4 regions of the Streptomyces sp. NPDC048514 genome follow, and region 1 is predicted to be linked to each of the others. Evidence: riboswitches for the same ligand, from Rfam matches in the RefSeq annotation. Region 1 holds a riboswitch; each other region holds the start of a gene.

Region 1 (7,128 bases):
GTCGCCGCGCACCGCTCGCTCGCCCGGTTCCGTGTGCAGGCCGTCGACCTGACCGGCCGCACCGACGTACTGCTCCGCCTGGACGCCACGGCCGCCGTCTTCCTCGGCTGCCCGATGACCCCCGAGGCCGCCGCCCACGTCCGCGCGACCGGCGCCCTGGTGTTCCCGCCGGTCCCCGGCCTCGCCTTCGACCCGTACCGCGGCCTGGTCTACACACCCGACGAGCTGTTCGAGTCGCTGGACGGGGAAGAGGGGTACGCGGCGACGCCGGACGCGCGGACCTACGCCTGGTTCCGGCGGACGAAGGCCGACGGTGACGTGTTCTCCTCGATGCTCAGGGCGATCCACGACGACGCCGTCTCCGACGCGCTGGACGAAATCCTCGACGGCACCCGGGTGGTGGGCGTCATGGGCGGCCACGCGATGGCGCGCGGGACGGCCGCCTATGCGGGTGCCGCCCGGCTGGGCCGCGAGCTGACCCGGGCCGGCTTCACGGTCGCCACCGGCGGCGGACCGGGCGCCATGGAGGCCGCGAACCTCGGTGCCTACGCGGCGCCCTTCGCCGACGGCATGCTCGACGACGCGCTCCGGCTGCTCGCCGAGGCGCCCTCGTTCCGTCCGTCGGTCACCGACTGGGCACGGGCCGCCTTCGAGGTGCGCGAACGCTGGCCGGGCGGCGGGGAGTCGGTGGGCGTCCCCACCTGGTTCTACGGCCATGAGCCGCCGAACGCGTTCGCCGCCCACATCGCCAAGTACTTCGCCAACGCAACCCGCGAGGACGGCCTGCTGGCCCGGTCCACCGCCGGGGTGGTCTTCCTGCCGGGCGCCGCCGGAACCGTACAGGAGATCTTCGACAACGCGACACCGAACTACTACGAGTCACGCGGTGAGCCGACGCCGATGGTGCTCGTGGACGAGGCGCACTGGACGCGGGAGCTGCCGGCCTGGCCGTTGCTGCAGGCACTGGCGCGCGGCCGGTCGATGGAGTCCCGTATCACCCTCGTTGACCGGATCGAGCAGGCGCCGGACGCGATCAAACGTCTAGGCGGTTAATAAGACGGCAAAGCCAACAGCTGTCGACGGCATATTCATTGACACTGCTTACGAGGCGCTTATAAACCTGTGAGCCTCTTGGGGGTGCTGGGACCTCACCTCATCCGTCGTCCCAAATCCCCCTCAGCCCCCCGCAGTTATGCTCTGTAAAGGACAAACGTGTCCATAACTCGTCGTAGCGCACGCCGTTCCGTGCGCATCCTGGGTGTCGCCTCCGCTTCGGCCGCGGTGGTGCTGGGTCTGTCCAGCTCCGCCCTCGCGTGCAACATCCGTGACTTCAAGGCCGAAGCGAAGTGCGACGGTGACAAGGGCGTCATCGTCGTGACCGACATCGACGCCACCGGCGTCCCCGCCACCGTCAGCGTCTTCCTCGAGGGCGACGGTGGCGTCGAGACCAAGGTGGGCGACCAGAAGGTCAAGGGTTCGAAGGAGGGTACGGCGGTCACCTTCCCGGAGGACTGGAAGCCGAACGCCACCTACCGCGTTCACATCAAGGCGGGCAAGTTCGTCGACGAGGACGTCAAGCCCAGCCTGGTGGCCCCTTCCACCGCCTGCAAGACGGAGGAGAGCGAGACCCCGAAGCCGCCGGCCTCCACGACGCCCTCGCCGTCCGAGTCGGCCCCGGCCGAGTCGGCGAGCCCGACGCCGTCGGCCTCCGAGTCCAGCTCCGCCCCGGCCGGCACGTCGAGCAACGCGCCGTCCCCGGCCGTCGGTGACTCCAACCTCGCCGAGACCGGCGCCAACTCCAACACCGGCCTCATCGCCGGCGTCGCGGCCGCCCTGGTCGTCGTCGGCGGCGGCGCGGTCTTCCTCGGCATGCGCCGGCGCGGCGCCCGCAACGACGGCTGACGCCTCCTCGTCCGGTACCGCACCGCGGCCCGTCCCCCCGTCCCCGGGGGACGGGCCGCGGTCGTTGCGCTACCAGTCCGGGCAGGTCGGCACGGTGGCGGACAGATCGGCGCCGGAGGTCACCAGAACTCGCAACTGCCCTACCTGGTGGGCGATTTCGTCGCAGTACCGGCCATGCGCGAGTGACGTCATGGCCTCAGCCTAGGGACCGGATGTCAATCGAGCACGACGATTTCCGCCACGTCGAACTCCACCCCGACCGCGTTCCCGACCTCCGGTGCGTCGCGGAGCGCGCAGGCCGCCTCCAGGCGCGGGCCGTCCTGGGGCCGGAGGCGGACGGCCACGTGGGTGCCCCGAAAGGTCCGGGCGGTCACCGTGCAGGGCAGGCCCGCGTCGCCCGGCACGAGCCGTACCCCGGCGGGCCGCACCAGCAGTGTGCGGCCGCCCTGCGCCGAGCCGTCGGGCACCGGCAGCTTGCCCCACGGGCTGTCGGCGACCGTACCGGCGACGGTCGCCGGGACCACGTTGTCGAAGCCGAGGAAGCGGGCCACGAACGCGTCGGCCGGCCGCCGCCAGACCTCGAGCGGCGTCCCGGACTGCGCGATCCGCCCGTCCCGCATCACCACCACCCGGTCGGCCAGCGCGAACGCCTCGCCCTGGTCGTGGGTCACGGCGAGCACGGTCGTACCCAGCCGGCCGAACAGCTCGCGCAGCTCGACCACCAGCCGTTCGCGCAGCGAGCGGTCGAGCTGGCCGAGCGGCTCGTCCAGCATGAGCAGCCGGGGCCGGGGGGCGAGCGCCCGGGCCAGGGCGACGCGCTGCTGCTCACCGCCGGACAGGCCGGCCACGGCCCGCCGGGCGGCCCCGGGCAGTCCGACCAGGTCCAGCAACTTCCCGACCTCGGCGTCCCGTTCGCCCCTGGCGACCCCGTGCATGCGCAGCCCGAACGCCACGTTGCCACCGACGTCGTGCTGCGGGAAGAGCTGGTGGTCCTGGAACATCAGCCCGACACCACGCCGGTGCGCGGGCGTGCCCGCCTGGTCGCGGCCGTCGAGCAGCACCCGACCGGAGTCCAGCCGCTGCAGTCCGGCGACGGCCCGCAGCAGCGTCGACTTGCCGCTGCCGCTGGGGCCGAGCACACACACCACCTCGTGCTCGGCGACGTCGAGGCCGACCGCGTCGAGCACGGCACGCCCACCGAAGCGCACGGTCGCGGCATCGAGGCTCAGCAGCATCAGAACTCCCCCGTCCGGTCGGTGCGCAGCCGCTCCAGGACGAGCAGCGCGACCGCGCACACCAGCATCAGAATCGTCGAAAGGGCCATCGCCTGGCCGTAGTTGAGATCGCCTGGGCGGCTCAGCAGGCGGGCCACGGCGACCGGCAGCGTCGGGTTGTCGGGCCGGGCGATGAACACGGTCGCCCCGAACTCACCGAGCGACACGGCGAACGCGAACCCGGCCGCGACCAGCAGTGCCCGCCGCACGAGCGGCAGGTCCACCTCCCGCCACACCCGCCACGGGGAGGCGCCGAGCACGGCCGCCGCCTCCCGGAGCCGGCCGTCCACCGCGCGCAGCACGGGCAGCATGGTGCGTACGACGAAGGGCGCGCCCACCAGTGCCTGGGCGAGCGGCACCAGGATCCAGGACTGGCGCAGGTCCAGCGGTGGCCTGTCCAGGGCGATCAGGAAGCCGAAACCGACGGTGACGGCGGACACGCCGAGCGGCAGCATCAGCAGCGCGTCGAAGCCCCGCACCAGCCGTCCGGCGTCGCGGCGGGCCAGCGCGGCGGCGGCGAGACCTCCGATCAGCAGGGCGATGGCGGTGGCGACGACGGCGTACTCCAGCGAGGTCCACACCGCGTGTACGGGCGCCACCAGGAACGTGCCGCCGTCGGGATCGGTCAGCGCCCGGTAGTAGCCGAGGCCGGGCGCGTCGAGCGAGCGCCGGACGAGGACGGCGAGCGGCAGCACCAGGAGCAGGGCGACGGTGGCGAGGACCCCGGCGAGCAGCGCCCACTGGCCGGCACCGCGCGGCCGGCGCGCGGTCACCTTGGGATCGACCAGCCTGAGGGCGGTCTCCCGCCGCCGTACCGTCCAGGCGTGCACGGCGAGGATCGCGCCGACGGCGGCGAACTGGACGAGGGTGAGGACAGCGGCCGTGGACAGGTCGAAGACCTCGGACGTCTGCCGGTAGATCTCCACTTCGAGGGTGGAGAAGGTGGGTCCGCCGAGGATCTGCACGACACCGAAGGAGGTGAAGGTGAAGAGGAACACCATCAGCGCGGCGGCGGCCACGGCCGGCGCGAGTGCGGGCAGGGTGATCTTCCGCCAGGCCGCGAGCGGCGAGGCGCCCAGCATCCGGGCGGCCTCCTCCTGCCGGGGGTCGAGCTGGGCCCAGAGCCCGCCGACCGTGCGGACCACGACGGCGAAGTTGAAGAAGACGTGGGCCAGCAGGATCGCCCACACCGTGGTGTCCAGCCGTACCCCCCACAGCTCGTCCAGCAGTCCGCCCCGCCCGACCAGCGCCAGGAAGGCGCTGCCGGCGACGACGGTCGGGAGGACGAACGGGACGGTGACGACGGCCCGCAGCAGGTGCTTGCCGGGGAAGTCGAGGCGGGCGAAGACATGGGCGGCGGGCAGGGCGAGCAGCAGGGTGAGCGCGGTGGAGGCGAGCGCCTGCCAGGTGGTGAACCACAGCACGTGCCGGATGTCCGGCTGCGTGACCACGTCCGCGATCCGCCCCAGCCGCCAGGTGCCGTCGGTCTTCAGGCCGCGCGCGACGATCGCGGCCACGGGCCAGGCGAAGAACAGCGCGAAGAACGCGACGGGCAGGGCGATGAGCCCGAGCCGCGCCGCGCTCACGCGGCTGCTCCGTCCGCTCCGTCCGGCGGTCACTTCAGTACGAGTGACGTCCACGTCTTGACCCACTGGTCGCGGTTGGCGGCGATCTTGCCGGGGGCCAGGGTCTCGGGGTGCTCGGCGGCCGGCCCGAACTCGGTGAACTCGGCGGGCACCTTCGCGTCCCGCACCACCGGGTAGACGTACATGTTCAGCGGCATGTCCTGCTGGAACTCCTTGGAGACCAGGAAGTCTACGAACGCCTTGGCGCCCTTGGGGTTCGCGGCGTTGCCGAGCACCCCGGCGAACTCGGTCTGCCGGAAGCAGGTGCCGGTCGCCACGCCGGTCGGGGCGGTGCCGGGCCGCTTCTTGGCGTAGATGACCTCGGCGGGCGGGGAGGAGGCGTACGACACCACGAGCGGCCGGTCGCCGCCGGCCTTCCTGCCCTGGGAGGAGCCGGAGAACTCCTGGTAGTAGGCCTGGTCCCAGCCGTCGACGACCTTGACGCCGTTGGCCTTCAGCTTCTTCCAGTAGTCCGGCCAGCCCTTGTCGCCGTAGCTCGCGGCGCTGCCGAGCAGGAAGCCGAGGCCCGGCGAGGAGGTGGCCGTGTTCTCGGTGACGAGGAGGTTCTTGTACCGCGGCTCGGCCAGGTCGGCGAAGGACTGCGGCGGCGTCAGCCTGTGCTCGGCGAACCAGGCCTTGTCGTAGTTGACGCAGATGTCGCCGTAGTCGACGGGCGTGACCCGGTGCTTGTCCTTGTCGAGCTGGTAGGCGGCGCCCACCCGGTCGAGGCCCTTGGCGGTGTACGGCTGGAAGAGGCCGTTGTCGAGGGCGCGCGAGAGGAGGGTGTTGTCGACGCCGAAGAAGACGTCGCCCTGCGGGTTGTCCTTGGTCAGGATGGCCTTGTTCACCGCCTGCCCGGCGTCGCCGTCCTCGAGGACCCGGACGTGGTAGCCGGACCGCTTCTCGAAGTCCGCGAGCACGTTCTTGGAGACGGACCACGAGTTGTGACTGACCAGGGTCACGGTCTTGGCGTCGGCGGACGACTTCCCGCCGGTGGAGCCGCACCCGGTCAGAACGGGCAGGGCGAGCAGGCCGAGCCCGGCGGCCACGGCCTTGAGGGTCTTGTGGTGCACTGGTATGTCCTCCTGGGGGTTGGCCAGGAAGAGACGCGGCCCCGCCCGGACTCCACGAGGGCTCCCGGGCAGGGCGCAACAGCTTGAGTGCTGACCGAACTCCCTACCCAGAATGACCTGGGCGAGGTTCAGAGGGTCTGCGGCCCGATTGCCGCACTCTCAGCGCTGTGGCGCTCCCCTGTCGGAATATGAAGATATGTGGACGCCGTCAGATTACCGTTCGGTGGCGGCGAGCTGACCACACGCCCCGTCGATCTCCTGACCCCGGGTGTCCCGGACGGTGACGGGCACCCCGTGCGCGGCGATGGCCTCGACGAAGGCCTTCTCGTCCTCGGGCCGCGACGCGGTCCACTTGGACCCCGGCGTCGGGTTGAGCGGGATGAGGTTGACGTGCACCGGCTTGCCCCGGAGCAGCCGGCCGAGCCGGTCACCGCGCCAGGCCTGGTCGTTGATGTCCCGGATCAGGGCGTACTCGATGGACAGCCGGCGACCGGACTTCTCGCTGTACTCGAATCCGGCGTCCAGCACCTCGCGCACCTTCCACCGCGTGTTCACGGGGACGAGGGTGTCGCGCAGTTCGTCGTCGGGGGCGTGCAGGGAGATCGCGAGCCGGCACTTGAAGCCCTCGTCGGAGAACCGGTGGATGGCCGGCACCAGACCGACGGTCGAGACGGTGATCCCGCGCTGCGAGAGCCCGAGCCCGTCCGGGGCGGGGTCGGTGAGCGCCCGGATGGCGGTGACGACCCGCTTGTAGTTGGCGAGCGGCTCGCCCATCCCCATGAAGACGATGTTGGACAGGCGCGCCGGTCCTCCGGGCACCTCCCCGTCGCGCAGCGCCCGCATCCCGTCGACGATCTGGTGGACGATCTCGGCGGCGGACAGGTTCCGGTCCAGGCCCGCCTGCCCGGTCGCGCAGAACGGGCAGTTCATGCCGCATCCGGCCTGCGAGCTGATGCACATGGTGACCCGGTCCGGGTACCGCATCAGGACGGACTCGACGAGGGTGCCGTCGAACAGCCGCCACAACGTCTTGCGCGTGGTCCCCTGGTCGGTCGACAGATGCCGGACGACGGTCATCAGCTCCGGCAGCAGCGCTTCCTGCAGCCTGCCGCGCGCCCCGGCGGGGATGTCGGTCCACTGCTCGGGGTCGTGCGCGTACCGCGCGAAGTAGTGCTGCGAGAGCTGCTTGGCGCGGAACGGCTTCTCACCGATCTCGGCCACCGCGTCCTTGCGCTCGGTGGGCGTGAGGTCGGC
Region 2 (7,128 bases), on a different contig from region 1:
CGCGGTCCGAGGCCTCGATCAGGCCGTCGGTGTAGAGCGCGACCACACTGCCCTCCTCCAGCTCGATCTCCGCCGACTCGAAGGGCAGACCGCCCAGGCCCAGCGGGGGGCCGGCGGGAATGTCGGGCAGTTCGACCGGTTCGCTGAGGTGGGCGATGGCGGGCGTGGGATGCCCGGCGCGGGCCACGTTGAGTTTCCGCGAGATCGGGTCGTAGACGGCGTAGACGCAGGTCGCGCCGATCACCATCGGGTTGTCCGTGGCCGCTTCGGCCTCGTCCGCCAGGCGCAGGACGAGGTCGTCGAGGTGCGCGAGCAGCTCGTCGGGCGGCAGGTCGAGGTCGGCGAGGGTCTGCACGGCGGCCCGCAGCCGCCCCATGCTGGCGGCGGCGTGGATGCCGTGGCCGACGACGTCCCCCACGACCAGGGCGACACGGGCGCCGGACAGCGGGATGACGTCGAACCAGTCGCCGCCCACGCCCGCCTCGGCGTCGGTCGGCAGATAGCGGTAGGCGACGTCGACGGCGCAGTGATCGGGCAGGTCGGGTGGCAGCAGGCTGGTCTGCAGGGCGAGGGCGGCGTTGTGCTCGCGGACGAAACGCCGGGCGTTGTCCACGCACACCGCCGCACGTGCCACCAGCTCCTCGACGAGCAGCACGTCGTCCTCGTCGATCGGTTCGCGGTTCTCCCAGCGCAGCAGCGTGACCACTCCCATCGTCTCGCCCCGCGCCCGCAGCGGTACCACCAGGTGGGTGTGCACGCCGAGCTGGCCGAGTTTGGCCAGACGCTCCGGATCGCCGGCGAGCCACCACGTCGTCCTGTCCAGCACCGGATCACGGATCGACCGGCCGGTGGCCAGGCAACGGCGTTGCGGGGACTTGGGCGGATACCCGCTGGGCTCCCCGATCGGGATGACCGCCTCCGGCAGGTCCTCGTGGATCGACAGGTGTGCCGCCCGCTGCAGTGTGCCGTGGCCGACGGGGCCGGGAGCCAGGTCCTTGACCGCGAGGACGCCGCGGAACAGGTCGATCGCGACGAAGTCGGCGAGCTGCGGCACGAGGACCTCGGCGAGTTCCTGCACGGTGCGGTCGAGGTCCAGGGTGGTACCGATACGCTGCGCCGCCTCGTTGACCAGGGTGAGCCGCTCGTGGGCACGGTCCCGGGCGTCCACCTCGACGGCGGTGTGGCACACCCCCAGGGTCTTGCCCGCGACATCCCGCAGGGGGAACGACGAGCGGAGCCTGAGGTGGTCCCGCGTGTTGCGCCGGGCCACGCCGGGCGGGGGCGTCACACGCTCCAGGGCCGGGGTGGCCCGGCCCCACATGAGTGCCTGGCGTGCCTGCCGGTCCACGGCCGCCGGCACCTCGCCCGGTCCACGGGCGCCGTCCGTGGCGACGGAACCGTTGGTGTGCGCCAGGCCCTCCATCGCCGCCAGCACCCGGTTCACCCACTGGAACCGCAGTTCCGTGTCGAGGACACCGATGCCGATCGGGGACTCCTCCAGCAGGCCGCGCACGACCGCCTGGTCCAGCTCCCACTGGCGGGACGCGGCGACGTCACAGGCCACGGCGAGCCAGCCGGAGCCCTGCTCAGCGCGCACCGGGCAGGCCCGCACGGCGAGCTGCACGCGGTGACCGGCACGGTGGCGCAGGGCGACCAGACCCTCCCAGCCGTCCCTGACGCGGCGGGCTCCGGAGAGCGCGGACGCCGGTGAGTCCCGGTTCGCCAGGACGGACGTCACGGGCCGCCCCAGCACCTCGGCCGCCGGATGGCCGAGCAGCGCCTCCGCTCGTTCGCTCCAGAACCGGATCGTGCCGTGCACGTCCACCAGGGCGACCGCGGCCGACGTGATGTCGAACGGATCGCCTCGCCGATCGTTCACCGTATCGCTGAGACCCATGCTGTCGGCCCCATCCACGGGCGGGTTTCCTTGCACCACGGTCTCACATGGCCTCTCGTGTGTCTTCGCGCCCGGAGCCCCCGCCGCAGCCCCCCTCGTGGTCAGCGGTTGCGCTCGACAGGCATCTCCAGACGGAGTTCCCAGCCGCCGTCGGCCGTGGGGCCCCAGCTGACGGTGCCGCCGAGCAGTTCGGCACGCTGGCCCAGACCCGCCAGGCCGTGGTGGGCGCTGGGCAGCGGCAGTGCGGGGCGCGTGGCAGCGGTGTTGGTGATCGTGGCGTGCACGGCACCGTTCCGGTCCACGAGCCGGACGGTGGCGGTCGCGCCAGGGGCGTGTTTACGGACGTTGGTCAGCGCCTCCTGGACGGTGCGGTAGACGGCGCGCTGGACGGTGGGGGGAAGGTCCTGAGGCAGGTCCGTCTTCAGTTCCGCTTCGATGCCGCTGCCGGTCACGAGCCGCTGCAGGTCGGCGAGGGACGGCTGCGGGGTCAGCTCCGTGGGGCGGCTCCCGGAGGCGCGCAGCACGCTGACCATGTGCCGCAACTCGTCCAGCGTCTGCACACTGAGCCGCCGGATGGAGGCCGCCGCCTGCTTGGTGTCCTCGTCCCGGCTGCCGACCTGGAGCGCCCCGGCCTGTACGGCGATGAGGCTGACCTGGTGGGACACCACGTCGTGCATCTCCCGGGCGAGCTGCGCGCGCTCCTTCGCCAGGACGCTCTGCGCGGTCAGCAGCCGTTCGGACTCGCGGGCCGCGGTGATCTCGGCGAGCCGCAGCGACAGCTCGCGCCGGGCCTGGACGAGCTGGCCGAGGAAGACGGGGGCGGCCGCCGTCGCCAGGCTGTAGCCGAAGTGGACGACGTTGCGGGTGTCGGCCAGTTCGTCCGCCCGCAGGCGGGTCCAGGGCCAGGGCAGGAAGTCGCTGATCGCGTAGACCAGGGCGCAGCCGGCCAGCAGGACGCGATGGCGGCTGAGGGAGGAGAGCGTGTAGAGCGCCGCCACGGGGGCGACGACCGCGTCCGAGACCATGGCGGCCGGGAGCGTGAGCAGGAAGGTCACGAACGGCAGCCGGTGCCGCAGGAAGAGGGCGAACGCCGCGAGCAGCGCGCATATCGGGGCCACCGGCGGGTCCTGGAGACCGACGTGGACCCAGGTGTCGATCAGCGCCGCGCAGACGAGGGCGGCGTCCAGGAGCAGCGAGGGCGGTCGTCTGGCCGGCATGGGGCGCAGGGATGTCATGGGGCGTCCTCGTCGCGCGCCGGCCCCAGCAGGCCCGCGCGCTCTGCGATCAGGGCGGCCTGCACGCGGCTGCCGACCTCCAGCTTGTTGAGCACGGCGCTGACGTGACCCTTGACCGTGCCGGTGCTCAGGTGCATCCGCCGGCCGATGTCCGTGTTGCCGAGCCCCGTGGCCATCAGCACGAGGACCGCCCGCTCGCGATCGGTCAGCCGGGCGGTGAGGCGGGTGGCGGGTTCCCGCGCACCCTGGTCGAGATAGCCGTCCACCACCGTGCGGGTGACCTTCGACGACAGCACCGTCCCGCCCTCGGCGAGGGCCCGGACCAGGTGCGGGAGTTGCTCCGGGTCGGTGTCCTTCAGCAGGAACCCGGCGGCACCCGAGCGCAGTGCGGCAGCCACGTACTCGTCGGCGTCGAACGTCGTGAGCATGGCCACCACCGGGGGGTCGGTCATACGCCGGATCTCGCCCAGGACGGTGAGCCCGTCCACGTCCGGCATCCGGATGTCCAGCAGGACGACGTCCGGGTGCGCTTCGTGCACCGCCGGGAGGGCCTGACCGCCGGGAACCGCCGCAACCACCTCGATGTCGTCCGCCGAGCTGAGGATGTGGGTGAAGCCGCCCCGGATCAGGGCCTCGTCGTCGACCACCAGTACCCGGATCACCTGCGCTCCGCTCCTCGCACGTCCGCGGTTCGATGCGTACCACCCGGGGAGCCCTCCGCGAACATGCCCGGGGTGTTTCCGCCGATCGGCCGTACGGTCCCGGCCGACCGGCGGCGGCGGAGACTCCGGCCGGCCGGCGGGGTGCGTCGGGAAGGGGGACCGGTGAGCCGCGCCGGTCTCCGCGCTGTTCGCGGGTTTCTCACTGATCATCATCACCGGCCGCCCAGGTCCCGGGAACGGGTGACGGCTGCGGGCCGCGACTCCGGCCCTCGTCGCCGCGGCCGGATCGCGCTGATCCTTTCGCAGGCTCTTCTCACGATACGGCAGTCCGCCGAGGCCGGTAACCGGGCGGACGCCGGCGCCGACCCGCCGGCTCACCTCACCGTCTCCGACGGGGTCAGGGGCGGGGTCAGGGGCGGCGCCGGGCGCGCAGCGGCGCGTACACGGCCAGTGCCGCGGCGAACGCCACCGGGTAGGCGAGGTCGGCGCCGTGCAGGGCCTTGGCGACCGGGCCCACGTACAGGCTGGTGCTCATGAACGGCACCGCCACGGCGAAGGCGACGACGAACGCGGTGAGAGCCGGCCACCACGGCTGCGGCCGGGAGGTCTCCGCCGTCAGGTCGACCGGGCGGCCACCACGGGCCCGGGCGCGCACCACCCAGTCGACGATCACGATCGCGACGAACGCGGGGATCCAGTAGCCGACGAACAGCAGCACGTTCTGGAAGCGGGCCGTCGTGTCGGCCGCGTGCATCCACAGCACCAGCGGGAACCCGAGGACCGCGGCGAGGGCGGCGGCCACCGGCCGCGGCAGCCGCACCCCCATGGTCTGGAGCGCCAGCGAGCCGCTGTAGTCGTTCATGGCGTTGCTGCACAGGGCCGCGAGAGCGACGGCGAGCAGCCCGAACGCGCCGAGTGCGCCGCCGCCGAGCAGGTCGTCGACGCCACGGGCGGTCTGGTCGGTGAACCGCGCGGCACCCCACAGGCCCAGCGCCTGCACCGCGACGAAGGACACGGCGACGCCGAGCAGGGTGTACCAGAACATGCGCGGACGGGACGCGGACCGGGGCAGATAACGGCTGAAGTCGCTGGCGTACGGGGCCCAGGACAGGGCGAGGCTCAGCGCGACGGTGCAGGTCAGCACGAACGCACCGGCCCGGTCGGCGCCGTGCACCGTCGCCGCCGTCGCGGGCTGGGCGCCCTTCAGGAGCTTCACCGCCAAGGCCGCGAACGACGCGGCGAGCGCGAAGGTCATCACCGTCTGCAGCCGGTGGATCGCCTCGTACCCGAGCACCCCGAGCACCCCTTGTGCCGCCATCATCAGCAGGACGCCCACCCAGAAGGGCAGGCCGCACAGTTGGGCCAGCGCGTCCCCGCCGAACAGGCCGATCAGCGCGTCCCAGGCGATGGACGACAGCCACTGCAGCGTGCCCGGCAGGGTGACGCCCCGGCCGAAGGCCAGTTGGGCCAGGGGCAGCTGCCCCGCACCGGTCTGACTGCCCCAGGTGCCGAGGTAGGCGGTGGGTATCGCGCCCAGCACGGTGCCGAGCACCACGGCGAGGAGCGCGGTGGCGAAGTCCAGCCCGAGGGCCGCGCCGACGGTGCCGGTGAACACGCCGGTCATGGTCAGGTTGGGGGCGAACCAGACGGTGAACAACCGCCCGGGGCTGCCGTAGCGGGCGTCCTCCGGCACCGGCGTTATGCCTCGCGCCTCCATCCGCAGATCACCGGAAGCCGCCGGCATCCGCCCGTCGAAGACGTGCTCCGGCTCGGCGACCGCCGCCGCGTCATGGGCATGCGGCAATGACATGTGACATCCCTCCGCCAGTCCTAACTGGTTCAGGTTCGACGGGTGTGATCTCAGCCCCTCGTGGGGCACCCCGTGTCCAGGTACGGCGGCAAGGATAGCTGGCCCGGACACCGGCACGGGCCGGGGGGGAAGAGCGCCGCGGGCGCTGCACGGCCCGCACCGCGCACGCTGCCTGACCCGGGAGCCGGTACGGCGGCGGCCGGCCGGTGACGGTGGTACGGCGGCGTCTCGTCCGCTCGGTGTGCCCGCGGCCCCCGGCGGCGTCACGGTCGCCGACCCCCGGGCCCCGGCGGGGCGTTGTGCGCCGTGGACTCAGGCCAGCGGGCGGGCCCCGGGTCCCGGCAGCACCGTGACGTCGGCCGGGGCGAGCGCCTCGCGGTGGTCGCCCGAGCACTCGACCACGACCCGGACGGGCGCCCCGCAGTCGCTGTGCCGGATGTCCAGGACCGGCCCCTCGGGGTCGGCGACGTACGACTCGCCCCACTGCCGCAGCGCCACGAGAACGGGCCACAGGTCCCGGCCCTTGCGGGTGAGGCGGTACTCCTGACGGGTCCTGCTGCCCTCCTCCCGGTACGGCACGGTCCGCAGGATGCCGGCGCCCAGCAGCTTGCGGAGCCGGTCGGCGAGCACGGCCTCCGACAGCCCCACATGGCGGCGGAAATCGTCGAAGCGCCGCACTCCGTTGAAGGCGTCACGCACGATCAGCAGCGTCCACTTCTCGCCGACCAGGTCGAGGGTGCGCTGGACCGTGCAGTTCTGGGTGCTCATCTCCAGCCACTTCATGCCGCCAGGGTAGAGAAGCACGCTGGCTTTGTCATTGACAGTCAGCGTCGGGCACGGCTAGCTTCGCTGACTGAAGCCAGCTGAGGAGGCACAGCCGCATGGGACGGTCGCGTACGTACGAGTGGGAGGACCCCACGATCTCGGCATCCGCGGTCGGCGTCGCCTCGGGGCTGGAGTTCCTCCGGGAGATCGCCGCCGGCCGCATTCCCGCACCACCCGTCTGCGCCACCCTGGGCTTCGGTCTCGAAGAGGTGGCGCACGGACGCGCGGTCTTCAGCCTGGTGCCGGGCGAGGAGCACTACAACCCCATCGGCAGCGTGCACGGCGGCGTCTACGCGACCCTGCTCGATTCGGCGGCCGGCTGCGCGGTGCAGTCCACACTGCCGGCCGGAATGGGCTACACCTCGCTCGACCTCGCCGTGAAGTTCCTGCGCCCGGTCACCCTCGACACGGGGACGGTACGTGCCGTCGGCAGCGTCCTGACCAGCGGCCGCCGTACCGCACTCGCCGAGGCCCACCTGTACGACGAGGCGGACCGCCTGCTGGCGCACGCCACGAGCACCTGCATGCTGCTGCCCCTGCCCGCCCCCTGACCGAGGAAAAGGTGTCCGGCCGCGCTCGCCGAGGCCGCCGAACACGTGCAGGGTGGAAGATGTGGGCTCCCAGGAACGACGGGCCGGCATGGGGGCGCAGTGGCAGCGCAGCCACGCGCTGCTGGTGATCCCGGTCGTCCTCATCGTG
Region 3 (7,128 bases), on a different contig from region 1:
GATGGACGAGCAGTCGTTCGCCGTAGCGCGCGGAGGGGAAGGAGGCGCAGTCGCCGACGGCGTACACGTCGGCCACTGTGGTGCGCAGGCGGGCGTCGGCGAAGACCTCGCCGTGCGCGCCCAGCTCGACGCCGGAGCCGGCCAGCCAGCCGGTGGCGGGACGGGCGCCGATGCCGACGACCACGGCGCCGGCGGGCAGCCGCGTGCCGTCGCTGAGCACCACCGCGCCGGGCTCGACGCGCTCCACGCGCGCCTGGGTGCGCAGTTCGGTGCCGCTGTCGGCGTACCAGGCGGCCATCGGCGTGGCCACCTCGGCGGGCAGGGCGCCGGCGAGCGGCCGGTCGGCGGCCTCGACGACGGTCACGGCGCAGCCCGCCTGCCGGGCCGCGGTGGCGAACTCGGCGCCGATCCAGCCGGCGCCGACGACCACGATGTCGTGCTGCCGCTCGAGCACGGGCCGCAGCCGCTCGGCGTCGTCCAGGGTGCGCAGCAGGTGCACGCCGGGCACGCCCTCGGTGCCCGGCAGGGTGATCGGCTCGGCGCCGGTGGCGAGGACCAGGACGTCGTAGGGCACCGGGCCCGCCTCGGTGTCCAGCTCGTGCTCGGCGGGGCGCACGCCCAGCACCTCGCAGCCGAGCCGCAGCTCGACGCCGAGTGCCTCGAAGTCCACGTCGAAGGCGGAGCCCTCGGCCTTGCCGAGCAGGACGGCCTTCGACAGCGGCGGCCGGTCGTAGGGCTGGTGCGGCTCCGCGCCGATGACGGTCACGGTGCCCGTGAAGCCCTGGTCCCGCAGGGCGACCGCGGTCTGCACCCCGGCCATGCCCGCGCCCACGACGACCACGCGCCGCTCCTCTGCCGGGCTCTCTTGCGCTGTCTGCTCGCTCACCCGGTCACCTTAGACACGTGACGGCGCGTCAGTCAGTGGGCGTGCTCGGTGACCTGCTCCACAACACTCGTACCGGCACCGGTCTGCGACTCCCACTCCCAGGTCTCCTCCAGCCGCACGCGGCCGTCGGGCAGCTCGGTCACCCTCGACACGCAGTGCCCCGAGGACGTCGTCCCGTCCGTCTTGAGCTGCACGTAACGGAAGTCCAGCCGGTCGCCCTCGCGCGTGCCGACCAGATGCCCGCGCGCGACGTCGCCGCCCGCGTAGTCGGCCCAGATCGCGCCGGCCTCCTCGTGGTACGAGAACCGGGTACGCGTACCCACCTGACCTGGGGCCTGATCCGCGACCGGGGCGAGGATCAGTCCGTCGAGCGAGCGGGCCATGACCGGGGCTCCCTTACGTGTGACGAGCGCTGCGGGCTAGGCTGGCCACGGTACAAGCACTCGCGGGAGCCCGGACGCACCGGGCTGAGAGGGAGGCTGGCGGCCTCCGACCGTACGAACCTGATCCGGGTCATGCCGGCGAAGGGAGGGGCTGGACGCCCATGTCCTCACGTACGTCCGACGTCCTCGTCATCGGGGGCGGAATCATCGGCCTGGTCACGGCCTGGCGTGCGGCGCAGCGGGGGCTCGCCACGGCCGTGGTCGACCCCGCGCCCGGCGGCGGGGCCGCCCAGGTCGCGGCCGGGATGCTGGCCGCGGTCACCGAGCTGCACTACGGCGAGGAGCGGCTGCTCGCCCTGAATCTGGAGTCGGCCCGCCGCTATCCGGACTTCGCCGCCGAGCTGGCCGACCTCACCGGCCACGACCTCGGCTACCGCCGCTGCGGCACCCTCGCGGTCGCGCTCGACGCCGACGACCGCGCCCACCTGCGGGAACTGCACGCGCTCCAGCAGCGCTCCGGCCTCGCGGCGGAGTGGCTGACGGGGCGGGAGTGCCGGCGCCTGGAGCCGATGCTGGCGCCGGGGGTGCGGGGTGGCCTGCGGGTCGACGGTGACCACCAGATCGATCCGCGGCGACTCACGGCGGCCCTGGTGACCGCGTGCGAGCGGGCCGGGGTGGTCTTCCACCGGGACTGGGCCGAGCGGCTCGACGTGGTGCGGGACCGGGCCGCCGGTGTCACCACGACGGACGGCACCGGGCTGCGCGCGGACCGGGTGGTACTCGCCGCGGGGAGCCTGAGCGGACGGCTCGCGGGGGTGCCGGAGGCGCTGCTGCCGCCGGTGCGGCCGGTGAAGGGGCAGGTGCTGCGGCTGACCGTGCCCGCCCGGTTCGCGCCCTTCCTGAGCCGCACCGTGCGGGCCGTGGTCCGCGGCAGCCATGTCTATCTGGTGCCTCGCGAGAACGGCGAGCTGGTCGTCGGTGCCACCAGCGAGGAGCTGGGCTGGGACACGACGGTCACGGCCGGCGGTGTGTACGAGCTGCTGCGCGACGCCCACGAGCTGGTGCCGGGCATCACCGAGCTGCCGCTCACCGAGACCCGCGCCGGACTGCGGCCCGGCTCCCCGGACAACGCGCCGCTGCTCGGGCCGTCCGGCCTGGACGGCCTGCTGCTGGCCACCGGGCACTACCGCAACGGGGTGCTGCTCACGCCGGTCACGGGGGACGTCATGGCGCACGCGCTGGTCACCGGTGATCTCCCCGAAGAAGCCCGCCCGTTCACGCCGAAGCGATTCGGCGCCGTCCTCTCGGAGCAGCCCGTATGACCCCCTCCGTCACCATCTCCGTGAACGGGGAGCGCCGGGACGTCGCCCCGGGCACCCCGCTCGACTCCCTCGTCGAAACGCTCACCGCGGCGCCCTCCGGGGTGGCGGCGGCCGTCAACGAGACCGTCGTCCCGCGCACCCGCTGGGCGGCCACCGCGCTCACCGAGGGTGACCGCGTCGAAGTCCTCACCGCCGTCCAAGGAGGCTGACCATGGCCGACGATCCCTTCGTTCTCGGCGGAGTGCCCTTCGGTTCCCGTCTGATCATGGGCACGGGCGGCGCGCCCAGCCTGGACGTGCTGGAGCGGGCGCTGCTCGCCTCCGGCACGGAACTGACGACGGTCGCGATGCGGAGGGTGGACCCCTCCGTGCACGGCTCCGTGCTCTCGGTGCTGGAGCGCCTCGGCATCCGGGTGCTGCCGAACACGGCGGGCTGTTTCACCGCCGGGGAGGCCGTGCTGACCGCCCGGCTGGCCCGGGAGGCGCTGGGCACGGACCTGATCAAGCTGGAGGTCATCGCCGACGAGCGGACCCTGCTGCCGGATCCGGTGGAACTGCTGGAGGCGGCGGAGACGCTGGTCGACGACGGGTTCACGGTGCTGCCCTACACGAACGACGACCCCGTCATCGCGCGCAGGCTGGAGGACGTGGGCTGCGCCGCGGTGATGCCGCTGGGCTCGCCGATCGGGTCCGGGCTCGGCATCCGCAATCCGCACAACTTCCAGCTGATCGTCGAGCAGGCGCGCGTGCCGGTGATCCTGGACGCGGGGGCCGGTACGGCGTCCGACGTGGCGCTCGCGATGGAGCTGGGGTGCGCCGGTGTGATGCTGGCCTCGGCCGTCACCCGGGCACAGGAGCCGGAGACCATGGCCGCGGCGATGAAGCACGCCGTGGAGGCGGGCCGGCTCGCCCGGCTGGCGGGGCGGATCCCGCGCCGTCATTTCGCCGAGGCCTCCTCCCCCACCGAGGGGCGCGCGCACCTGGACCCCGAGCGCCCCGCTTTCCGGCCGAGCCGGTAGCGCGACAGTCACAGCTCTGCTGCATTCCGTCCCCGGGAAAGCACGGGGGACGGGAGCACCGGCCGTCCCTCGTACACTCGCCTGCGTGGATACGACCCTTCAGGACCCCCTCGTCGGGCAGGTGCTCGACGGCCGATACCGCATCGACGCGCGGGTCGCGGCCGGCGGGATGGCCACGGTCTACCGGGCCCTGGACACCCGCCTGGACCGCGTTCTCGCGCTGAAGGTGATGCACCCGGCACTCGCGGGGGACGGGTCCTTCGTCGACCGGTTCATCCGTGAGGCGAAGTCCGTCGCCCGGCTCGACCACCCCAACGTGGTGCAGGTCTTCGACCAGGGCACCGACGGGTCGTACGTGTATCTGGCGATGGAGTACATCGCCGGCTGCACCCTGCGCGACGTGCTGCGCGAGCGGGGCGCGCTGCAGCCGCGGGCCGCGCTGGACATCCTGGAGCCGGTGCTGGCCGCGCTCGGCGCCGCCCACCGGGCCGGGTTCGTGCACCGGGACATGAAGCCGGAGAACGTCCTGATAGGGGACGACGGCCGGGTCAAGGTGGCCGACTTCGGGCTGGTGCGCTCGGTGGACACCGTGACCAGCACGACGGGTTCCGTGCTCGGGACGGTGTCGTACCTCGCGCCCGAGCAGATAGAGCGGGGGACCACCGATCCCCGCGTCGACGTGTACGCGTGCGGTGTCGTCCTCTACGAGATGCTGACGGGCGGGAAGCCGCACTCCGGTGACTCCCCCGCCCAGGTGCTGTACCGGCACATACACGAGGACGTGCCGCCGCCCTCGGCGCTCGTGCCCGGACTGCCGTTCGAGCTGGACGAGCTGGTCGCGTCGGCCACCGCGCGCAACCCCGACGTCCGCCCGCACGACGCCGTGGCACTGCTGGGCCAGGTCCGCGAGGCGCGCCGGGCGCTGACCGAGGAGCAGCTGGACGCGCTGCCGCCACAGGCGCTGACCGCGGAGCACGACAACGCCGAGGACCGGACGAGTGTGATCCCGCGGGCGCTGACGGTGCCCCGGCCGCTACCCGTCGGCGAGGACGCCGCGGCGGACGGCGTCCACCGCACCACCCGGCTGCAGTCCCCGCCCGTCCCCGGCCGGCGGCGCCCGGCGCGGCCCAGGCGGGCGACGGTGGCCGTGCTCGCGGCCGTGCTGCTGGCGCTCGGTGTGGGCGCCGGGGTCTGGTACATCAACTCCGGCCAGTTCACGAAGGTCCCGCCGCTGCTGACGAAGACGGAGGCGCAGGCGCGGGAGCGGCTGAGGTCGGCCGGGCTGGACGTGGGTGAGGTCAAGCGGTCGTACAACGACACCGTCGACCGCGGCACCGTCGTCAGCACCGACCCGGCGCCCGGCACCCGGATCCGGGACCACGACTCGGTCGCGCTGACCGTCTCGCTGGGCCCGGAGACGGTGAAGGTGCCGGATCTGCGAGGACGGTCGCTCGCCGGGGCGCGGGCGCGGCTGAAGTCGGCCGGGCTGGAGCCGGGGATGGTGACCCGGGAGTTCAGCGAGGACGTGGCCAGGGGGTCCGTGATCGCCACGGCACCGCGGGCCGGCACCGAGCGGCACGCCGGTTCGGCGATCGCCCTGACCGTCAGCAAGGGCAGCCCGATCGACGTTCCGGACGTCACCGGCGACGACCTGGACAGCGCGAAGCAGGAGCTGACGGACGCCGGGCTGAAGGTGCGGGTCGCCCCGCAGCGGATCGACTCCGAGTACGACAAGGGAGCGGTCGCGGCGCAGAGTCCGCGTGACGGCGGCCAGGCCGCGGAGGGCGACACGGTGACGCTGACGCTGTCCAAGGGCCCGGAGATGATCGAGGTGCCGGACGTGGTCGGCGACAGCGTGGACGACGCCCACGACGCCCTGGAGGGCGCCGGCTTCGAGGTGGACGAGGACCGCGGCCTGCTCGGGCTGTTCGGCGACACCGTGAAGAAGCAGTCGGTGGAGGGCGGCGACAAGGCGCCCAAGGGGTCGACGATCACGATCACCATCCGGTGACGACGATCACGATCACCCTCCCGGCGACCGGGGCCACCGTCACCGTCGGGTGACGACGGCCACCTGGGACCGTGGTCCGAGGGCTGTGGTCCAGGGAGCCGGGGTCCAGGAAGCCGGGGTCCAGGGGCCGGGGTCCGCGGGCCGTAGTCCAGGGGGCCGTGGTCCAGGGGACCGAGGGCCGGGGTCCTGGGGGCCGGGGTCCAGGGGGCGGGGGCCAGGGGACGGGGCGGGCGTGACACCCTGAACGGGTGAGTCCTGACCAGTCCCCCCTGCCCCGCAACCCCGTCGGCGGCCACGTCCCGGTGGCCGGCGGCCTGCACTCCGTGGGGCTGTCGTACGCCCGTGGACTGCGGGCGGAGACCGTGCAGGTCTTCGTCGCCAACCCGCGCGGCTGGGCGACGCCCGCCGGGAACCCGCGCCAGGACGAGGCGTTCCGCGCGGCGTGCGCCGAGGAGTCGATCCCGGCGTACGTGCACGCCCCCTATCTGATCAACTTCGGCTCGCACACCGAGGCGACCGTCGAGCGGTCCGTCGAGTCCCTGCGGCACTCGCTGCGGCGCGGACGCGAGATCGGTGCGCTGGGTGTGGTCGTGCACACCGGCAGCGCGACCGGCGGGCGGCCGCGGGAGGTCGCGCTGCGGCAGGTGCGCGAGCGTCTGCTGCCGCTGCTGGAGGAGCTGACCGAGGACGACGACCCGTTCCTGCTGCTGGAGTCGACCGCGGGGCAGGGCGCCTCGCTGTGCTCGCGCACCTGGGACTTCGGGCCGTACTTCGAGGCGCTGGACGCCCACCCGAAGCTGGGCGTGTGCCTGGACACCTGCCACATCTTCGCCGCCGGGCACGATCTGACCGGTCCGAACGGTATGCACCAGACCCTGGACCTGCTGGTGGACACGGTCGGTGCGGGCCGGCTGAAGCTGATCCACGCCAACGACTCCAAGGACGTCGTCGGGGCGCACAAGGACCGGCACGAGAACATCGGCGCGGGCCACATCGGCGAGGACCCGTTCCGCGCTCTGATGACGCATCCGGCGACGGCGGGCGTTCCGCTGATCATCGAGACGCCCGGCGGCAGCCAGGGGCACGCCGCGGACGTGGAGCGGCTGAAGAAACTCCGGGATCACTGAGTCGTTCCGGAATACCCCCCAGGGGTATACGGTTCCTGCTGTGGAGCAGGAACCGTCACTCGGCATGGGGGAACGCCATGGACCACTCGACCCACATCGGCCACGACCACGACCACCACGCACCGGCGCCCGGCGCCGACTGGGCGACCGCCGTCCGGGCCACGCTGCACTGCCTCACCGGCTGCGCCGTCGGCGAGGTGCTCGGCATGGTCGCCGGCACGGCGTTCGGGTGGGGCAATCTGCCGACCACGCTGCTGGCGGTCGCCCTGGCCTTCCTCTTCGGCTACTCCCTCACCCTGCGCGGGGTGCTGCGGGCCGGTGTCGGCTTCCGCACCGCCTTCCGCGTGGCGCTCGCCGCGGACACGCTGTCCATCGCCGTGA
Region 4 (7,128 bases), on a different contig from region 1:
GACCGGAACGCAATTTCCGGCAACCCCCTGTCACCGTGTACCGCCACGGCTCTACCATCGGCTTATCCGTCGCAGGCTCCCCTCCGTTTCTGCCCGACGGCTCGCCGGCGTGCGAGCCCCAAGCCCTACGGAGCATCGGGGGATGCACATGAACAGCGTTCCGCAGCATCTGCAGAGCGAGGACCGCCAGGAATTCGAGCGGGTCCTCGATGCGGCGCTGCGCTCCGCACCACACCGACCGGAACTGGCCGCTGTCGGTCAGCGACTCAACCTCGAACAACTGCGCACCATGGCACTCAGCGCCACCGCTCTGATCACCGCGGCGGCCGCAGCCGAGTACCAGCACTACGTGGAGGTCCGCGAGGAGCTGCGCCACCCGGTGCCGTCCGCCAGCTCCGGCAGCGGCGAAGACACCACCGCCACGGACACCGCCACGGACCCGACGGGCCTCGCCGCCACCCTCGACGAAGCCGCCGAGGCCACCGGCGCGGGCGCCGTCGCGGTCATCGCCGTGCTTGCTCCCGTCCTGTCCGGAACCGCGGCGGTGATCTTCCTGCTCGTCGGCTACATCTGGAAGATGCTGAACCCCGGGCAGACCTTCGCCCGGACCATGCTCACCGTCGGCTGGGTGTTCGGCGCCCTGACCGCTGCCGCGATCCTCGTCGCGGCGGTGGGACTGCTGCTGACCGCCCTGCGCAACGGCGGCTCGGTGGAGGCCCGGGCACGGGACGCGGCGCACGAGAGGCTGGACCGGGCCAGAGAGGCCTGGCGCGACGCCCTTCTGGAGCGAGGCATCATCCCCTTCCTCCGGGATGCCCTGGCCGAGCCCGGGCCACCGGCGCTGCACCGCACGACCCCGACGGATCCGACCGGCCGCATGCCGCGCCTGGGCTACGGCCGCCCCGGCTTCAGCAGCCCCGACGACGGCGCCGCCTCCGGCCGCCCGAGCTTCACCAGCCCCGACTACACGAGCCCGGACTTCGGCGGCCCGGAGCACCGGCCCGAGTAACCCGGGCCGGTGTCTCGCACGGCGTGACACGGACCGCATGACACGGACCGAGCGGTCCGGGCGGCCAACCGGTGTGGCGTCCCCATCCCGGTCAGCCGCACCCCCGGCACCCTCCCGGTCGGCACCGCTCTCACCGGTCTCTCCGGGCTCCCGGTCTCACCGCACCGGACGTGTCAGTCCGCGAGAGGCAGATACACGCGGTTGCCCGCCGCCGCGAACTCCTGTGACTTCTGCGCCATACCCGCCTCGATCTCGTTCTGCGTGGTGCCGTGCTCACGCCGGATGTCCTGCGAGATCTTCATGCTGCAGAACTTGGGCCCGCACATGGAGCAGAAGTGGGCCGTCTTGGCCGGCTCGGCCGGGAGGGTCTCGTCGTGGAACTCCCGTGCCGTGTCCGGGTCCAGGGCGAGGTTGAACTGGTCCTCCCACCGGAACTCGAAACGGGCGTCGGACAGCGCGTCGTCCCACTCCTGGGCACCCGGGTGGCCCTTGGCGAGGTCGGCCGCGTGCGCGGCGATCTTGTAGGTGATGACGCCTGTCTTGACGTCGTCCCGGTTGGGCAGACCCAGATGCTCCTTGGGCGTGACGTAGCAGAGCATCGCCGTACCCCACCAGGCGATCATCGCCGCGCCGATACCGGAGGTGATGTGGTCGTACGCCGGCGCGACGTCCGTCGTCAGCGGGCCGAGCGTATAGAACGGAGCTTCATCGCAGATCTCCTGCTGAAGGTCGATGTTCTCCTTGATCTTGTGCATCGGGACATGTCCCGGGCCCTCGATCATGGTCTGTACTTTGAAACGCCTGGCGATCCGGTTGAGTTCCCCGAGCGTGCGCAACTCCGCGAACTGCGCCTCGTCGTTGGCGTCCGCGATCGAGCCCGGCCTGAGGCCGTCCCCCAGCGAGTACGTGACGTCGTAGGCGGCGAGGATCTCGCACAGCTCGGCGAAGTTCTCATACAGGAACGATTCCTTGTGGTGCGCCAGGCACCATGCGGCCATGATCGAGCCGCCGCGCGAGACGATGCCGGTCTTGCGGTTGGCCGTCAGCGGTACATAGGCCAGGCGCACGCCGGCATGGACGGTCATGTAGTCCACGCCCTGCTCGGCCTGTTCGATGACGGTGTCCTTGTAGATCTCCCAGGTCAGTTCCTCGGCCCGGCCGTCGACCTTCTCCAGGGCCTGGTAGAGCGGCACGGTGCCGATGGGCACGGGGGAGTTGCGCAGCACCCACTCACGGGTGGTGTGGATGTTGCGGCCGGTGGAGAGATCCATGACCGTGTCGGCACCCCAGCGGGTCGCCCAGGTCATCTTCTCCACCTCCTCCTCGATGGAGGAGGTCACGGCCGAGTTGCCGATGTTGGCGTTCACCTTCACCAGGAACCGCTTGCCGATGATCATCGGCTCGATCTCCGGGTGGTTGACGTTGGCCGGCAGCACGGCTCGGCCCGCCGCGATCTCCTCGCGGACCACTTCCGGGGACACGTTCTCCCGGATGGCCACGTACTCCATCTCGGGCGTGATGTCGCCCCGGAGCGCGTAGGCGAGTTGCGTCACCGCCTCGCCGCCGCGGCCCCGGCGTGGCTGGCGCGGGCGCCCCGGGAAGACCGCGTCGAGGTTGCGCAGCCCGCCACGCGGCGCGGTGTGCTTGATCCCGTCGTCCTCGGGACGGACGGGGCGGCCCGCATAGTCCTCGGTGTCGCCGCGGGCGATGATCCAGTTCTCCCGTACCGGCGGCAGACCCCGGCGGACGTCGGTGTCGACGAGTGGATCGGTGTACGGGCCCGAGGTGTCGTACAGCGTGACCGACTGCCCGTTGGTGAGGTGCACCTGACGGACCGGCACGCGTAGGTCGGGGCGCGAACCCCCGACGTACGCCTTGTGCCAGCCGATGGACTTCCCGGCCTCCTGGAGCGTGTCGTCCTGAACGGAGGCAGGCGTGCTTACGTCCTTGTTGGTCATGAGACCTACTCCCTACGCCGGCATTACCCGGTAACAGGTTCGGCGGTCGACGCAGCGGCTTCCGTCTGCCGACGTTTTCCGCGGAACATGGCTCGTTCCACGTGAAACATCGCGTATACGGAGGTCAGCGCCCTCTCAGCCCGGTGCTCCGAGCTCCCGCGTGTGCAAAGGTGCCTCCACGCTAGCGTCATTTGCGGTGCGGTGAACAGTGGGCCCCCGTCGTTCTTGCGATGATCGGGCGGTGACCAGGACGGAGCAGTACCCGCACCAGCCGCCCGAGCCGCGCCGCCCAGACGCCTCGGGGCCGGTCGGCGGCCCGGGCGACGAACACGGCGGGCACAGCCACAGCCACAGCCACAACCACGGTCCCGCTGCGCCCGTCTCCAAGCACCTGCGCAAGGTCATCGCGGCGATCCTGATCCCGTTCACCGCCGCGGTCCTGGTCGGTCTCGTGGTGCTCTGGCCCGGGGGAGCCCCGTCGCACAAGCGCACCGGCGTCGGCTTCGACCGGCAGACCCAGCAGGCCACGGTCACCAGGGTCGTGGACGTGAGCTGCAAGCCGGTGAACGCGTCCGGCGGGACTCCGGCCGGCGACACCTCCACCGCCCAGGACGGTCCGGCCGCGCAGAAAGCGGGGGGCACCTGCAAGAAGGCGACCATCCAGGTGAGCACCGGCAAGGACAAGGGGCGCACGTTCACCGAGATCGTGCAGCCGGACCAGACCCGGCAGTTGCGCCAGGGCGAGAAGGTCGTCGTCGCCTACGAACCCTCGGCGCCCAGGGACCTGCAGTACTCGGTGACCGATGTGAACCGGAAGTTCCCCATGGCACTGCTCGCGGGGATCTTCGCGCTCGCTGTCGTCGTGGTCGGCAGGCTCCGTGGTCTCATGGCGCTCGTGGCGCTGGCCGTGAGCTTCCTCGTGCTCACGCTGTTCATCCTGCCCGCGATCCTGCAGGGATCGAATCCACTGCTGGTGGCCGTTGTCGGGGCGAGCGCGATCATGCTCATCGCGCTCTACATGTGCCACGGGCTTTCGGCTCGCACCTCGGTCGCGGTACTCGGCACCCTGGTCTCGCTCCTGCTGATCGGTCTCCTCGGCTCGGAGTTCATCGACTGGGCCGCCCTGACGGGGAACACGGACGACAACACCGGCCTCATCCACGGCCTGTATCCGTCGATCGACATGAGCGGTCTGCTGCTGGCAGGCGTCATCATCGGATCCCTCGGCGTGCTGGACGACGTGACGGTGACGCAGACGTCCGCCGTCTGGGAGCTGCACGAGGCCAACCCGTCGATGGGCTGGCGCGGGCTGTACCGGGCGGCCATCCGCATCGGTCGCGACCACATCGCGTCCGTCGTCAACACGCTCGTCCTCGCCTACGCGGGTGCCGCGCTGCCGTTGCTGCTGCTGTTCTCGATCGCGCAGAGCAGCGTGGGGACCGTGGCCAACAGCGAGCTGGTGGCCGAGGAGATCGTGCGCACGCTGGTGGGGTCCATCGGCCTGGTCGCCTCGGTCCCGGTCACCACCGCGCTCGCCGCGCTGGTGGTCTCGGCCGACCGGTCCGGACCGGGCACCGCGGCAGCGCCAGGCTCGCAGCCCGTTCCGGCGGCACGTTCCGGCCGGGGGCGCCGCCGCAAGCGGTGAGCCGGCCGACCGCCCCACGGCGACGCCGACCGCCATCGCGACGCAGGACCTGGGAAGGCATCCCCGCGCAGAAGCGTTCCTGCACAGTCCCGTGCGGTATGGCTGAGGCACCGCGCCCGTGCCGTAACGCTTCAGCCGGCGCTTTGTTCCTCGGCCAGGATGCGGTCCAGAGCCTCGTCGAGATGGGCGTCGAAATCGGCCAGCGCGCCCTCCTGACCGAGAGGTACGAGCTTGTCGGTCCGGTCGAGGAAGGCCACGAGCGGCGGAGCCGACGACCGGAACAGGGCCTGATCGCTGCCGACCTGAAGCCGGATCAGCACCTCGCCCAGCACCTCCGCGTCGGCGGGCGCGATGCGCACATCTCCCTCTCCGCACGGCCGGCCGACCCCATCGACCAGTAGCTCACGCCCGAAGGCCCAGGTCACCGGGGCATCGCCGGGCAGGTGGAAGGTGAGTCGTACCGCGTAGGGATCCCTGGTCTCGTAGCGCAACTCCACCGGAATGCGGAAGGAGAGCTCCTCCGACACGAGAAAGCTCATCATGACTTCTGCCTGTACGGACTCGCGCATCGCCTACCCCGTCATATGACATCGACTGGCCGGGATCAATCCCTCTGACCGTGGGTCAAATCTTGCTCAACGTGTATGCCAGATCACAAGGAGTAAGTTTTCAGATACTGATAGAGAGCGTCAGGGCGCCCAGGTGGCGCCCGATCTCCGCCTGCAGCCGACGTGCCGTGGGCAGCAGCCGGTCGGCCCGGCCGGCCGGCAGGGAGATGGCCACGGTGGCCGCGGTGGTGCCGACCGTGATCGGGAGTGCCGCGCAGACGGTGCCCAGCGCGTACTCCTGCCGCTCCACCACCGCCTCCGTCCGTCGCATCCGCGCCAGCCGCCGCAGCAGGGCATCGGTGTCACGCACGCTGTACGGCGTGAGGGCCTGCACGGGATAGCGGGCCAGATGATCGCGGCGGCCGTCCTCGTCCAGCTGCGAGAGCAGGCACTGCCCGATCGCATGCGCATGGCCGGTCTCGCGGAAGTCGGCCCACTCCTCGACCGCGGGGACCTCGGCGGATTCCGAGACGCACATGACCTCGATCTCGCCCTCGCGGTACATCGCGCAGTACACCGGCACACCGAGGGAATCGCGCCAGTTCGCAAGTGCCTCCGCCACCGTGCTGCGACGTTTCTGCTGCGCTCCGGCACTGCTCAGCCGCTCCACCGCGGCGCCGAGGAAGAACAATCCCTTCTCCCGACGCAGATAGCCCTCGTGCACCAGGGTGCGCAGCAGGTGGTACGTCGTGGGCAGGGCGAGGCCGGTCTCACGGGCGAGTTGCTTGGCGGGGGCGCCGTAGGGGTGGCCGGCCACGGTCTCCAGCAGCCGCATCGCCCGCTGCACGGACCCGATGAGGGTCGCGGCGGCCGGTGGTCCGGAAGGGCTCGTGGGAGCCGACGGGGCGGAGCGGCTCGTGGGGGCGGGGGGTCCGGAAGGGCTCGTGGGGGCCGGCGGGGCGGAGCGGCTCGTGGCAGCCGGTGGCGTGGAACGGCTCGTGAGGGCCGCTCGGTCCGCTCGGCCCGGCGGCAGGGGGGCTGCCGGACGGTCCACGGCGTGGGGTTGCCCGGGGACGATCGAGGTCGGCGGACGCTGGAGGGGGGCTGGGCGGGGACGCGTTGCGGCGGGGGGTGCGTGGGGTTCTGCGGGTGCGGTCTCAACCGTGGCCAAGGGTCACTTCCGAAGCGCGAGGGGGCGGACCGTGCGGAGCAGGAGCACGGATGGAGGTCTGCTCCACCACGGGGCCGGATCCCGTGGGGAGTTCCGGACTTTAACCGCCGGCCACCGCATGCAGACGGTCTCGCCGGGAAACTTCCCTCGCCCGAGGGAACCGGTTCCCCTCACCGGTCACCGGTCCCCGTCTCTCACCAGTCTCTGTGCGACGAGGAGTTCGTCATGAACTTGCGGACGATGTAGATCAGACCGCCCACCAGGGCGACGAAGACCAGTGCCTTGAACAGCAGGCCGATCACGAATCCGACCACGGTCATCAGCAGGCCGCCGAAGACGAAGAGGGCGATGATCGGCACCGCGACCCACTTCACCCACCACGGCAGCCCCGCGAAGATCTCTCGCATTCGCCCTCGTTCCTTTGCGTCTCGTGCGTCGTCGATGTTCTGCACTCGATGCTAGGGCTGCCTGGGGCTGCTGTGGGCCGCGGTGCCCCTTGTCCTCCCCTGACCCGTCCCCTAGGGAACCCGGGGCCCGGACCTCACGCCTCGGGCGGAGAGAAGACGACGAGCACCCTCAGGTCCTCGCTGATGCGATGGAACTTGTGCGCGACCCCGGCGGGCACGTACACGATGCTGCCCCGCGCCACCTCGGTCGTCTCCAGACCGACCGTGATCGACGCCCGGCCGCTGACCACGAAGTAGACCTCGTCCTGGTTGTGCGGCTTCTGGGGGTCGTGCTCGCCCGCGTCGAGGGCGTACAGCCCGACCGACATGTTTCGCTCCCGCAGGAACTGC

What was found. Region 1 has a riboswitch for thiamine pyrophosphate ahead of ACGFT2_RS16050 (thiamine ABC transporter substrate binding subunit). Riboswitches for the same ligand answer to the same signal wherever they lie in the genome.
Region 2: linked by a shared signal. The riboswitch ahead of ACGFT2_RS07695 (purine-cytosine permease family protein) and the one ahead of ACGFT2_RS16050 (thiamine ABC transporter substrate binding subunit) in region 1 are both predicted to bind thiamine pyrophosphate.
Region 3: linked by a shared signal. The riboswitch ahead of thiO (glycine oxidase ThiO) and the one ahead of ACGFT2_RS16050 (thiamine ABC transporter substrate binding subunit) in region 1 are both predicted to bind thiamine pyrophosphate.
Region 4: linked by a shared signal. The riboswitch ahead of thiC (phosphomethylpyrimidine synthase ThiC) and the one ahead of ACGFT2_RS16050 (thiamine ABC transporter substrate binding subunit) in region 1 are both predicted to bind thiamine pyrophosphate.

The regions. Positions count from the first base shown of each region.
Region 1 is NZ_JBICWT010000006.1:347,850-354,977, reverse strand. It holds gene ACGFT2_RS16070 (LOG family protein) at 1-1,053, shown strand, start outside; gene ACGFT2_RS16065 (LAETG motif-containing sortase-dependent surface protein) at 1,213-1,902, shown strand; gene ACGFT2_RS16060 (ABC transporter ATP-binding protein) at 2,118-3,137, opposite strand; gene ACGFT2_RS16055 (ABC transporter permease) at 3,137-4,738, opposite strand; gene ACGFT2_RS16050 (thiamine ABC transporter substrate binding subunit) at 4,792-5,874, opposite strand; TPP riboswitch at 5,957-6,064, opposite strand; gene rlmN (23S rRNA (adenine(2503)-C(2))-methyltransferase RlmN) at 6,088-7,128, opposite strand, start outside.
Region 2 is NZ_JBICWT010000003.1:381,085-388,212, reverse strand. It holds gene ACGFT2_RS07710 (SpoIIE family protein phosphatase) at 1-1,897, opposite strand, end outside; gene ACGFT2_RS07705 (sensor histidine kinase) at 1,999-3,114, opposite strand; gene ACGFT2_RS07700 (response regulator) at 3,129-3,794, opposite strand; gene ACGFT2_RS07695 (purine-cytosine permease family protein) at 4,204-5,604, opposite strand; TPP riboswitch at 5,594-5,687, opposite strand; gene ACGFT2_RS07690 (winged helix-turn-helix transcriptional regulator) at 5,917-6,387, opposite strand; gene ACGFT2_RS07685 (PaaI family thioesterase) at 6,486-6,980, shown strand; gene ACGFT2_RS07680 (PP2C family protein-serine/threonine phosphatase) at 7,069-7,128, shown strand, end outside.
Region 3 is NZ_JBICWT010000017.1:157,263-164,390, forward strand. It holds gene ACGFT2_RS32630 (NAD(P)/FAD-dependent oxidoreductase) at 1-886, opposite strand, end outside; gene ACGFT2_RS32635 (hypothetical protein) at 919-1,269, opposite strand; TPP riboswitch at 1,322-1,433, shown strand; gene thiO (glycine oxidase ThiO) at 1,431-2,591, shown strand; gene thiS (sulfur carrier protein ThiS) at 2,588-2,800, shown strand; gene ACGFT2_RS32650 (thiazole synthase) at 2,803-3,609, shown strand; gene pknB (Stk1 family PASTA domain-containing Ser/Thr kinase) at 3,695-5,620, shown strand; gene ACGFT2_RS32660 (deoxyribonuclease IV) at 5,869-6,747, shown strand; gene ACGFT2_RS32665 (DUF4396 domain-containing protein) at 6,825-7,128, shown strand, end outside.
Region 4 is NZ_JBICWT010000011.1:201,906-209,033, reverse strand. It holds gene ACGFT2_RS25045 (hypothetical protein) at 143-1,009, shown strand; gene thiC (phosphomethylpyrimidine synthase ThiC) at 1,183-2,967, opposite strand; TPP riboswitch at 2,960-3,137, opposite strand; gene ACGFT2_RS25035 (YibE/F family protein) at 3,209-4,612, shown strand; gene ACGFT2_RS25030 (SsgA family sporulation/cell division regulator) at 4,744-5,181, opposite strand; gene ACGFT2_RS25025 (IclR family transcriptional regulator) at 5,282-5,995, opposite strand; gene ACGFT2_RS25020 (DUF5326 family protein) at 6,526-6,738, opposite strand; gene ACGFT2_RS25015 (cupin domain-containing protein) at 6,873-7,128, opposite strand, start outside.